2 regions of the Pseudoduganella sp. genome follow, and region 2 is predicted to be linked to the other one. Evidence: predicted binding sites of a transcription regulator. Region 2 holds the regulator's gene; the other holds the start of a gene.
The links. The regulator LexA, encoded in region 2, represses DNA repair genes until DNA is damaged. The targets are predictions, from matches to a motif close to ACTGTATNNNNATACAGT.
Positions count from the first base shown of each region.

Region 1: a site for LexA is predicted at 3,779-3,796, ahead of recA (recombinase RecA). Genes of this name have one in related genera too.

Region 1 is NZ_JAYSCO010000002.1:1,096-6,945, reverse strand. Features, by position in the region: gene ACE3TQ_RS01015 (sodium:solute symporter family protein) at 1-1,263, opposite strand, end outside; gene ACE3TQ_RS01010 (DUF4212 domain-containing protein) at 1,260-1,523, opposite strand; gene ACE3TQ_RS01005 (sensor histidine kinase N-terminal domain-containing protein) at 1,516-3,027, opposite strand; gene ACE3TQ_RS01000 (response regulator) at 3,024-3,716, opposite strand; gene recA (recombinase RecA) at 3,846-4,919, shown strand; gene recX (recombination regulator RecX) at 5,051-5,509, shown strand; gene ACE3TQ_RS00985 (DUF2889 domain-containing protein) at 5,640-5,850, shown strand, end outside.
Region 2 is NZ_JAYSCO010000015.1:23,327-29,176, reverse strand. Features, by position in the region: gene ACE3TQ_RS09640 (hypothetical protein) at 1-961, opposite strand, end outside; gene ACE3TQ_RS09635 (glutathione S-transferase family protein) at 1,161-1,781, opposite strand; gene lexA (transcriptional repressor LexA) at 1,781-2,473, opposite strand; gene ACE3TQ_RS09625 (hypothetical protein) at 2,603-3,073, shown strand; gene ACE3TQ_RS09620 (hypothetical protein) at 3,047-4,069, opposite strand; gene rpsF (30S ribosomal protein S6) at 4,226-4,606, shown strand; gene priB (primosomal replication protein N) at 4,626-4,919, shown strand; gene rpsR (30S ribosomal protein S18) at 4,952-5,242, shown strand; gene rplI (50S ribosomal protein L9) at 5,277-5,729, shown strand; gene ACE3TQ_RS09595 (replicative DNA helicase) at 5,826-5,850, shown strand, end outside.

The DNA of each region.
Region 1 (5,850 bases), on a different contig from region 2:
GGTCAGGTACACCAGCAGGATGAAGAACAGGGTCCAGAACACCGAGACCCGCGTTTCCCGCACCGAGGGCGTGGTGTAGGAGCGCATCAGGATGTGCGGCAGCGCGGCGGTCCCCACCATCAGGCAGAACACCAGCGCCAGGAAGTTGTTGCGCTTCTGGTCCGATTGCTCGCGGCTGGCGCCGGGGAAGGGCTCGGCATGCTTGACCGGCGCCCGCGCCCGCGCCAGGTTGGCATTCCGCTGCGCGCTCCAGACGGCCGCCGCTTCTTCCACCGATTTCGGATAGTCGGCCAGCGCCCGTTCAGCGGCGCGGATCTCCAGCAGCGAGCCGTTGCGCTGCTTGACCACGTCCAGGTTGTGCTGCGCCTCCTGCCGTCCCGAATCCCAGGAGAACGGCAGGCCGTGCAGGCGCACGCCGAAGTCCTCGGCGCGCTGCATGAATACCTCGCGCACCTCGGCCTCCTTCTCGTCGTGCGCCAGCTGCGCTTCGCGCGCGCTGAGCTGGGGCAGCAGCTTGCCGTAGGCGACTTGCGGCACCGGATTGCCGCCGTGCTTGACCGCCAGCCACATGGCCGGCATCAGGAAGGCCACCAGGATGATGATGTATTGCGCCACCTGGGTCCAGGTAATGGCGCGCATGCCGCCCAGGAAGGAGCACACCAGGATTGAGGCCAGGCCGAGGAAGATGCCGACCGAGAAATCGACTCCGGTGAAGCGCGAGGCGATCAGGCCCACCGCATAGATCTGCGCCACCACATAGGTGAAGGAGATGATGATGGTGGCGCTGACCGCCATCAGCCGCACCGCGCGGCCCTCGAAGTTGCCGCCGTAGCGCGCCGCGAAGAAGTCGGGGATCGTGTACTGCCCGAACTTGCGCAGGTAGGGGCCGATCAGCAGCGCCACCAGGCAATAGCCGCCGGTCCAGCCCATGATGTAGGCCAGGCCGTCGAAGCCGTGCAGGTACAGACCGCCCGCCAGCGAGATGAAGCTGGCGGCCGAAATCCAGTCGGCGGCGGTGGCCATGCCGTTGAACAGCGACGGCACGCGCCGCCCGGCCACATAGTATTCGGCCACGTTGGACGTGCGGCTGATCACGCCGATCGCGGCGTACAGCACGATGGTGGCGAACATGAACATGTAGCCGATCCACAGGCGCGGCATGCCCTCCTTTTCCAGCATGGCCAGCGCCAGCAGGAAGGCGCCGAAACAGGCGGTGAAGATCAGGTAGTAGCGCGACAGCTTCTGGAAGAAGGGTGTCTTCATGCTTCGTCCCCGCGCCGTGTTTCGCTGCGGTAGCGCCGCTCGAGCCCGTTCATGCGCCAGGCATAAAAGCCGATGATGGCCAGGTAGATCAGCGAGGCGCCCTGCGCCGCCAGGTAGAACGAGAGCGGCCAGCCGAACACGGACAGTCCGCTCAGCTCGCGCGCGAAGAAGATGATGCAGAACGTCGCCAGCAGCCAGCCGGCCAGCAGCCAGCCCGTCATGCGGCGCACGCGGCGCCAGTGGCGTTCGAGCTTATCCAAAATGCGGTACCTCGTCGTCGGCGGGCGGCGGCTCCACGCGCAGCGGGAAGCTGACGCGGAACAGGCAGCCCGGGTATTTGGGATCGGTGCTGCGCGGGTTGGCGAACAGGTCGACTTCCGCGCCGTGCTGCTGCGCCACCTCGCGCACGATGGGCAGGCCCAGGCCGGAGCCCTCGGTATTGCTGCCCAGGATGCGGTAGAAGCGCTCGAAAACGTGGCCGCGTTCGGCCGGCGGGATGCCGGGGCCGTTGTCCTCCACCTCCAGCAGGCCGTGCTGGGCGCTGCGCCGCACGCGCACCGTCACCGCGCCGCCGCGCGGCGTGTAGCGCAAGGCGTTGTCGATCAGGTTGGACAGCATTTCGCGCAGCATCAGCGCATTGCCGGCAATCGGCACCTCCTCGCGCGCCGGCTCGTAGCCCAGGTCGATGCCGGCGCTGAACGAGGCCTGCACCCAGTCGTGCACCGTGTCGCGCGCCAGCAGGTCCAGCTCCAGCGGCTGCATGGCGGTGCCGGCCTGCGGCTGGTTCTCGGCGCGCGCCAGCGCCAGCAGCTGGTTGACCAGGCGCGTGGCAGCCTCGGACGACTTGGCCAGCTGCTCCAGCGAGCGGTGCACCTCGGCCTGGTCGGTCTGGCGCAGCGCCAGCTCCGACTGCGTGCGCATGCCGGCCAGCGGGGTTTTCATCTGGTGCGCGGCGTCGGCGATGAAGCGCTTTTGCGAATCGATCGACAGCTTGAGGCGCTCCAGCATTTCATTGAGCGACTTCACCAGCGGCGTGATTTCCTCCGGCACCTGGCGCGGCGGGATCGGGCTCAGGTCGTCCGACGGCCGGGCGCGGATGCGCTCCTGCAGTTCGCGCAGCGGCAGCAGCCCGCGCGACAGGGCGAACCAGACCAGGGCCAGCACGATCGGCAGTATGATGAACTGCGGCAGGATCACGCCCTTGATGATTTCATTGGCCAGCTTGGCGCGCTTTTCCAGCGTCTCGCCCACCTGCACCAGGGCCAGGCGCGGCGGCTGCGCCTTGTCCTCCTGCAGGTTGACCCAGGTATAGGCCAGGCGGATCGGCGTGCCGTGCAGGGTGGCGTTGTGGAAGGCCACCGTGCCGGCGCGGTAGTTGTCCGACTCCGGCTCCACTTTCGGGTGCGGCAGGTCACGGTCGCCGTCCACGTGGCTGCCGGCCGGGCTGCTGATCTGGTAATAGATGTTGTCCACGTCGTCGGCGCGCAAGATGTCGCGCGCGGCGGCCGGCAGGCGCGGGATGGTGCCGCCCACTTCGCGCACCTGCTGCGTCAGCACCGTGACGGTGTCTTCCAGCGCATGGTCGAACGGCTGGTTGGCGATCGATTTGGCCACCAGGTAGGTGATGGCAATGCTCATGGGCCACAGCAGCAGCAGGGGAGCCAGCATCCAGTCCAGGATTTCGCCGAACAGCGAATGCTGGATTTCCTGTTCCTCGGCGGCCGGGGCGTACTCCCAGTCGGCGGCTGGCTGCTCGCCGTTCACTTGGCAGCCGGCGCGGGCGGCGGGTTGAATTTTTCGAGGCAGTAGCCGAGGCCGCGCACGGTGGCGATGCGGATGCCGCCCACTTCGATCTTCTTGCGCAGGCGATGCACATAGACCTCGATGGCATTGTTGCTGACTTCCTCGCCCCATTCGCACAGGTGGTCCACCAGCTGCTCCTTGGAGACCAGGCGCCCGGTGCGCGCCAGCAGGATTTCCAGCAAGCCCAGTTCGCGCGCCGACAGGTCCAGCATCTGCTCATTGATATAGGCGCTGCGCCCCACCTGGTCGTAAGTCAGCGGGCCGTGCTTGACCACGGTGGAGCCGCCGCCCTGGCCGCGCCGGGTCAGGGCGCGCACCCGTGCTTCCAGTTCGGACAGGGCAAAGGGCTTGGCCATATAATCGTCGGCCCCCAGGTCGAGGCCGTTGACCCGCTGCTCGACCGAATCGGCAGCCGTCAGGATCAGCACCGGCAGCAGCGAGCTGCGCGCGCGCAGGCGCCGCAGCACTTCCAGCCCGGACAGCTTGGGCAGGCCCAGGTCCAGGATCAGCAGGTCGAATTCCTGGGTCGAGAGGGCGGTGTCGGCCTCCTGCCCGTTTTTTACGCAATCGATCGCATAGCCGGACTGGCGCAGCGAGCGCGTCAGGCCGTCCGCGAGGACGCTGTCATCTTCGGCTAATAGGATACGCATAGGGCTAATGTACTCCGCCTTTGATCTTTCGCAAAGATTTCAAAAAAGGGGTTGCCAAAAACACTGTTTGTTTATACAGTACCGCCTGTACACCGTAGTGACCCAACTTATTTAGCGCGAGAGAACATCATGGACGACAAAAAAGCAGCAGTACCTGCATCGGAAAAAGCCAAGGCCCTGGCCGCGGCGCTGGCCCAGATTGAAAAGCAGTTTGGCAAAGGCTCCGTGATGCGCATGGACGCATCCGCCCCGATCGAGGAAGTGCAGACTGTCTCCACCGGCTCCCTGGGCCTGGATATTGCGCTCGGCGTGGGCGGCCTGCCACGCGGCCGCGTGGTGGAAATCTACGGTCCTGAATCGTCCGGTAAAACCACCCTGACCCTGCAAGCCATCGCGGAAATGCAGAAAATGGGCGGCACCTGCGCCTTCATCGACGCCGAACACGCGCTGGACGTGGTGTATGCCCAGAAACTGGGCGTCAACCTGCACGAGCTGCTGATCTCGCAGCCGGACACCGGCGAGCAGGCCCTGGAAATCTGCGATGCGCTGGTGCGCTCCGGTTCCGTGGACCTGATCGTGGTCGACTCGGTCGCCGCGCTGACCCCGAAAGCCGAGATCGAAGGCGATATGGGCGACTCCCTGCCAGGCCTGCAGGCGCGCCTGATGTCGCAGGCGCTGCGCAAGCTGACCGGCACCATCAACCGCACCAACACCCTGGTCATCTTCATCAACCAGATCCGTATGAAGATCGGCGTGATGTTCGGTTCGCCGGAAACCACCACCGGCGGTAACGCGCTGAAGTTCTACGCCTCGGTGCGCCTGGACATCCGCCGTACCGGTTCCATCAAGTCGGGCGACGAGGTGATTGGCAACGAGACCAAGGTCAAGGTCGTCAAGAACAAGATCGCGCCGCCGTTCAAGGAAGCCCACTTCGACATCCTGTATGGCGAAGGCACCTCGCGCGAAGGCGAAATCATCGACCTGGGCGTGGAAGCCAAGATCGTCGAGAAGTCGGGTTCCTGGTACAGCTACGGCGGCGACCGTATCGGCCAGGGCAAGGACAATGCCCGTACCTTCCTCAAAGAGCGCCCAGCCCTGGCGCGCGAAATTGAGAACAAGGTGCGCGCGGCACTGGGCGTGCGCGAGCTGCCTGCCGTGACTGACGATGGCGAAGAAGCGCCGAAGCTGCGTGCGGTCGACTAAGACCCGGTAAAGCGGGGTCTGACCCAAGGGTCAGACCCAAGGGTCAGACCCCATCTACCCCACGACCACCGGCTCCGGCACACCCAGGGTCCGACCCTTGGGTCGTACCCTGGTTTACCGGGTTTTAAAAAATGCCCCTCCCCAAACCCACCCTGAAAGCCCGCGCCCTGCGCCTATTGAGCCAGCGCGAGCACTCCCGCCTCGAACTCGCCCGCAAGCTGCAACGCCACGCGGAAGAGGGCGACGACGTCGAAGCCCTGCTGAACTTCCTCGAACAAAACAAATGGCTCTCGGAAGAACGCTTCTCCGAGAACCTGGTACACCGCCGCGCGGCACGCTACGGCAACAGCCGCATCGTCGCCGAGCTGCAGCACCACGGCATCGGCGGCGAGATGCTGGCCGAAGTCAAAGAAAGCCTGAAGGAAGACGAAGTCGAGCGCTGCTGCGAAGTCTGGCGCCGCAAATTCGGCGAAGTGGCCGACGATCCCGAAGGCCGCCAAAAGCAATTGCGCTTCCTCATGGCGCGCGGCTTCTCGCAGAAAGCCATCCGCACCGCCATGAAAGGCACCATGCCTGATGAGGAAAGCTGAAAGCGCTCTGGCAGGTATGCTACACTTCGATAGTTTTATGCAGCACCGCGGGTGCGGTGGTTGTCCGTAGAAGCTGCGGCGTACTGTTTTAGCTGCTTATAATTTTGGCCACTTTTGTGGCATCGGTCTTATGTCCCTGTCAAATCCTGTCTCCCGACGAGCGCTGCGGCACACGCGCGCCATAGACATCCAGGCGTTCGCGCGCGAGGATGGCCTGTGGGATCTTGACGCCCATATCACGGACATCAAATCCTTCGACACCATGCTGGCATCCGGCCCGCGCAAGGCCAACGAGGCCCTGCACGACCTGTGGCTGCGCGTGACCGTCGATAAGCAGCTGA
Region 2 (5,850 bases):
GCGCCATGGTGATGACGGTGACGTAGTCGTTCACGCCTTCCTTGAACCATTCCTCGCTTTCATTTTTCGGCACCAGCGAGTGGCCGTCCCAGAAGTGGGCCAGTTCGTGCGCCATTACCTTGCCCCAGACCGGGCGCGACACCTCGCTGCCGTCGTCTTTCAGGTATTGGCTGAATGAGCCGGAGAAGGCGCCGCCGTCGCCGCTGTCGCCCTGGTTGATCACGACCAGGAAGCGTTGCGCCACCGGGCCGCGGCCGTACAGTTTCTGGTAGCTGTTCATCTGCTTGTCGATCATCGAGATGAAGGCTTCGCGCCGTTTCCAGTACTGCTTGCCCATCACCAGCGTCATTTCGACGCCGCCGGTTTTGAAGGTTTCGGCGCGCGCGGTGCCGAAGAACAGGGCGTTGTTGACCAGCTCGCGGCGCGACTCCGCGATGAAGACGCCGGGCTTGCCGCCGCTGCGCCATGGCGTGTTGGCCTTCCAGCCGGCGGGCAGGTCGAAGGCGACTTCGGTCTGGCCGTGCATCGCCACGCCGGGCACGATGAACAGCGGGTAGCCAACCGCCATCAGGCCTTCGTCGGTGTGGTAAGACACTTCTTCATTCCCGCCCGGCCACTGGTATTTGTCGTGCTCCAGGCGGATGTCGTAGGACAGGCGCAGGCGGCGGTCGCCATCGACCTCATATTCGCCTTCGCCTTTGTCATGCAGCTGGACGGCGTTGCCGGCCATATCGCGCACGGCCAGCTTTTCGATCAGGTCGGCCTGGCCGTTCTTCAACTGCGGAATCGGCATGACGTTGAACAGCACGAGCTCGCGGCCCTCGACCCAGACGTCGGCTTCGACGTGGGCGCGCCGCGCATCCTTGTCGATGCTGAGGCGGTAGTGGTTGGCCTGCTGGTCGAAAGCGGACGCGGACTGCGCTGCCAGCAGCGCCGCGGCGATGCATAAAGGTTTGAACATCTGGTCTCCCCGTGGGTGTTATCGGTATGTTGTGTAACTTTATGTTGCAAGCAGCCATGCGGGGAACATGCCTGCGACGAAATGCAGGAATCGCGGAACAGGCTGCGGGTTTAGCGTAGCGCTTTTTCCACAGCGGTTTTCGGGGCCGTGCGCGCCGCAGGCGATGGCGACGGGCTGCAAAAAGCCAGGGGCGGGAGGGTTAAAACGGCACCACGCCGGGCATGTCGTAAGGATGGCGCCAGCCCGGCAAGCTGCGGATGCGCTCGAGCCATGCCGCCACGTGCGGCGGGTAGCTGACGCTGGCCTGTTCCGGCCAGAACATGTAGCCGCATAGCGCGAAGTCGGCCACGCTGGGCGCATCGCCCAGCAGGAAGGCGCGGCCGTCGGCCAGCTCGTCATCGAGGCGGGCGATGTCGGCCGTGAAGCGGGCGCGCATCCATTCCAGCACGCCGGGCGGGTAGCCTTGCGGGTCGAAGCGCTGGCCGAAGCGCAGGTGGGGCAGGGAGGTGCCGATGCGGTTGGCTTCCCAGAACAGCCATTCGCGGCTGCGCGCCAGGCGCTGCGGCGTTTCCGCGCCAAAGGCTTGCGTGTGCTGCGCCAGGTGCAGGAGGATGGCGTTCGATTGGACGTAGGGCTGGCCGTCATGCACCAGCAGGGGCACTTCGCCATAGCGGGCGAGGCTGCGGAAGGGTTCCGGGCGCGCGGCGCGCTCGAGGCGTAAATCGATCTCCTGGTAGTCGTACGGCAGCGCTGCCACTTCGAGCATCAGCCGCACCTTGTAGGTGTGGCCGGATTCGGCGCTGCCGTACAGCGTCAGCATCAGTGCCAGGTCCGCATCAGGCCGACGGCCAGGCCTTCCAGGGCGAAGTCGTCTTCCGGGGTGACGGTGATGACCTTGAAGTCGGGGTTTTCCGGCAGCAGTTCGATGGTGCTGCCGGTCTTGCGGTAGGTCTTCACGGTGACGTCGTTGCCGATGCGGGCGACCACGACCTGGCCGTTGCGGGCGGTATCGGTCTTTTTCACGGCCAGCAGGTCGCCGTCCATGATGCCGATGTCGCGCATCGATTCGCCGCGCACTTTCAGCAGGAAGTCCGGTTTGGCGGAGAACAGGTTGGGGTCGACGCTGTAGGTGGTTTCCAGGTTTTCCTGGGCCAGGATGGGCGAACCGGCGGCGACGCGGCCAATCAGGGGCAGGCTGACCAGCATGCCGGCGGGGACCGCCGGCATGTCGTCGAATTCGACCTTGGCGCGCGGGGCCGGCGCGCTGGCGGCGCCGGTGCCGGTGGCGGTGCCGCCGAAATTGCCGGTCAGGCGGATACCGCGCGAGGTGCCGGCGGTGATTTCAATCGCGCCCTTGCGCTGCAGCGCTTTCAGGTGCTCCTCGGCCGCATTGGCCGATTTGAAGCCCAGCTCTGCCGCAATCTCGGCGCGGGTCGGCGGGAAGCCGGTGTTTTCGATCGCATCCTTGATCAGGTTGAGGATTTCTTCTTGGCGTGCTGTGAGCTTGATCATGGCGCTATGGTGAACTGTGAATATAGACAGTCTGTATTTTTGTACAGTATGAAACGAATTGCAAGCAATTTGTTGCACACGCAGAAAAATTTCGGCTTAATGTCGATTCGACAACCAATGGAGGGCGGGATGGGACGGTGTGCTTTCTTGCTGGCGGCGGGGATCTGTTTGTTCGGCGCCTTGATCCATTTTGTGGCGCCATTGCTGGGGCCTGACTGGTATGCCTTCCTGCAGGCGCCGCCCAAAGTCGTGGCGTCGGCCCAGGCCGGCGGCTTGCTGGCGCCGGCGGGCGCGCTGGTGATCGGCTTGCTGATGCTGGTCTGTGCGCTGTACGGGCTGGCCGGTGCCGGCTACCTGCGCTGGCTGCCGTTCGCGCAGATGGTGCAGGGGACGGTGGCGGCGGTGTGCCTGCTGCGCGGCTTGCTGGTGTTGCCTTATTTGTACAAATTCCCGGATCGCTTGCTGGCGTTTGATGTGGTGGCGTCGGTGGTCTGGTTCGCGGCCGGGCTTGGGTTCCTGGTGGGCATTTTGCGCTCGGCCCGGCACCCGGGGCTGGCCGATGCGGCAGGGGCATCAGACGCGCAGGCCCGCGGCGCGTAAGGCTTCGGCGGCCGATTCCGCGTCGAGCAAAGCGATTGCCAGGCGCTCGAGCTGGGCGGCGTTGGCGCGATCAATGGCGCGCAGCACGTTCTTGCCGGGCGGGCCGAATTTCACTTCCAGCTGAAGTTTGAGGGTCTGCGCCTGGCCTTTTGCCAATCCTATGGCTTCGCCCTTGGCTTTGCCCATCGCTTCACCTTTCGGGAAGCCATGCTTCATGCCTTGCTCGATGCCTTGCTCGATACCTTGTTTGATACCTTGCTGGATGAAGTGTTCGGCAATTGCGTAGTTGAGGCTGTTTTTATCCCACTTCTTGTGGTCTTCAAGAAAGTTATCGACGTCCATGGTGAATCTCCTTTGCCAGGCGGGCGGTAGCGGCAACAACCAGTCTAAGACCTCCTGTATCTCGGTAAGTTCCTTTAATTTTCCCCGCAAGGCATACAGGGGAAGCATCAATTGGAGCTTGTCGGCGCAGCGCCGGCCTGGGTTGCGGCGGGTCGCCAGGGCAATCAGGTGTGCGGCGATGGCGATCGATACCGGATCGAACGTGCGGCGCAAATCGCTGAGCGCGGCGCGATAGTCGAGCAACTTCGCAATCTGGAACTGGAACGCCATGCCGCAATGGTCGTCGCTCGAGTAGGGCCGCCAGCCCGGGCTGGGGTCGCCCAGGATGGCGAGGCTGATGACCGGCATGCCGAAGCGGTCGACCAGGCGCGCATGGTATTGCGCCACGCGCGCGGGGAATCGTGCCTGCCGGGAGCATTGGATTTCACAATGCAGGCATGCCTGGCTGCCGTCGCGCAGCGTCACAATGGCCACGAAGTCGGGCTCGCGTTCGCCGCTGTGGCTGTCGGCGCTCCGGGGCAGCAGGCACTTGTCTGGAAGGTAATATTGTTCGCCCCAGTCGATCAGGGCGTGGAGCGCCGGGAACAGGCGCGCCAGCACCGTGGGCAGGTGGCGCTGCAGAAGCAGTTTCCAGGCGCGGTCGGGGTGGTCCATGGCTTAGCATGCCAGCGGCGGCGGCGCGGCGGTTTGCGCGGCGTCAGTAAAGCTTGAGCTGGCCGGCAAAACCTGCTATATTTGCGGGCTTACCTCTTCCCACACCCGTCTTGACGCCGGGGTGGGCTATATTCACAGTCCTTAAGGGAGTTATTAATGCGTCACTACGAAATCGTATTTATCGTCCACCCGGACCAAAGCGAGCAAGTGCCCGCGATGATCGAACGTTACAAAGCCAGCGTGACCTCGCGCGGCGGTAACGTGCACCGCGTAGAAGATTGGGGCCGCCGTCAAATGGCTTACTCGATCCAGAAACTGGCCAAGGCACACTACATCTGCATGAACATCGAGTGCGACAACGAGACCCTGGTCGAACTGGAAACCGCATTCAAATTCAATGATGCCGTGCTGCGTCACCTGACCGTCAAGATGAAGAAAGCGGAAACCGCTCCTTCCCCGATGATGAAGTCGGTTCAGCGTGAAGACGCGGCCAAGAGCCATCGCGCCGAAGCCCCAGCAGCTCCTGCAGCGGCCTGATTCCTGAACAGGAGACGGTCTGTACAACCAGCTCCGGGTTACCGCCCTGATCGCCGAACGGGATGAAATACGTTACACCCCGGCCGGCCTGCCGATTGTGAATGCAAGCTTGCAGCACAGTTCGCAGCAGACAGAGGCAGGTATCGCCCGATTGACCGAGTTTGAAATCCCTGCCGTTGCGGCAGGCGAGCTTTCAAGACGATTCAGTCAGGCGCGCCTCGGCGGTTTGTACGAATTCACCGGTTTCCTGGCCAAGAAGAACCGCAATAGCAGAACCCTGGTGTTTCACATCATTGATTTTCGTGCTGTCTAAACAGCGCACTTTTTTAGATACAGGAGCCAAAAATGGCATTCGGTAAAAAGTTCGACAAAAACAAGCTCAAGCTGAAAGAAAAGCGCAAGCAACAAAACCCTCTGTTCAAGCGCAAGAAGTTCTGCCGCTTCACCGCCGCTGGCGTTGAGCAAGTGGACTACAAAGACGTAGATACCCTGAAAGATTTCATCCAGGAAAACGGCAAGATCATGCCAGCACGCCTGACCGGCACCAAGGCGCACTACCAGCGCCAAGTTGACACCGCGATCAAGCGCGCCCGCTACCTGGCCCTGCTGCCATACACCGATCTGCACCACGCTTAATTAGCGGCTCAGATCTAAGTACCTGGAGAAAACTATGCAAATCATCCTGCTGGAAAAAGTTATCAACGTCGGCAACCTGGGCGACGTGGTGAAAGTGAAAGACGGCTACGCCCGTAACTTCCTGATCCCTCAGAAACTGGCACGCCGCGCTACCGCTGCTGCCGTGGCTGAATTCGAAGCCAAGCGCGCCGAACTGGAAAAAGCTGCTGCCGCCAAGCTGGCCGCTGCCCAAGCCCAAGGCGAAAAGCTGAACGGCATGACCGTGACCGTATCGCAGAAAGCCGGCGTTGACGGCCGCCTGTTCGGTTCCGTGACCAACTTCGACATCGCTGAAGCCCTGACCAAAGCCGGCTTCGCAGTGGAAAAAGCTGCTGTGCGCCTGCCAACCGGTCCGCTGAAGACCGTGGGCGAGTTCCCAGTGGCCGTGTCCCTGCACACCGACGTGGTGGCTGAAGTGACCGTGGCTGTGGTTGGCGAAGCTGCTTAATCAGCGTCGTAAATACAGCAAAAAAGCCGGGTTCTCCCGGCTTTTTTTATTTCCAGGGATTATTCCGACCCTGCCGAAGCAGGTATAATGCGCGCCATGAACGCCGCACCCCAGTCCGACC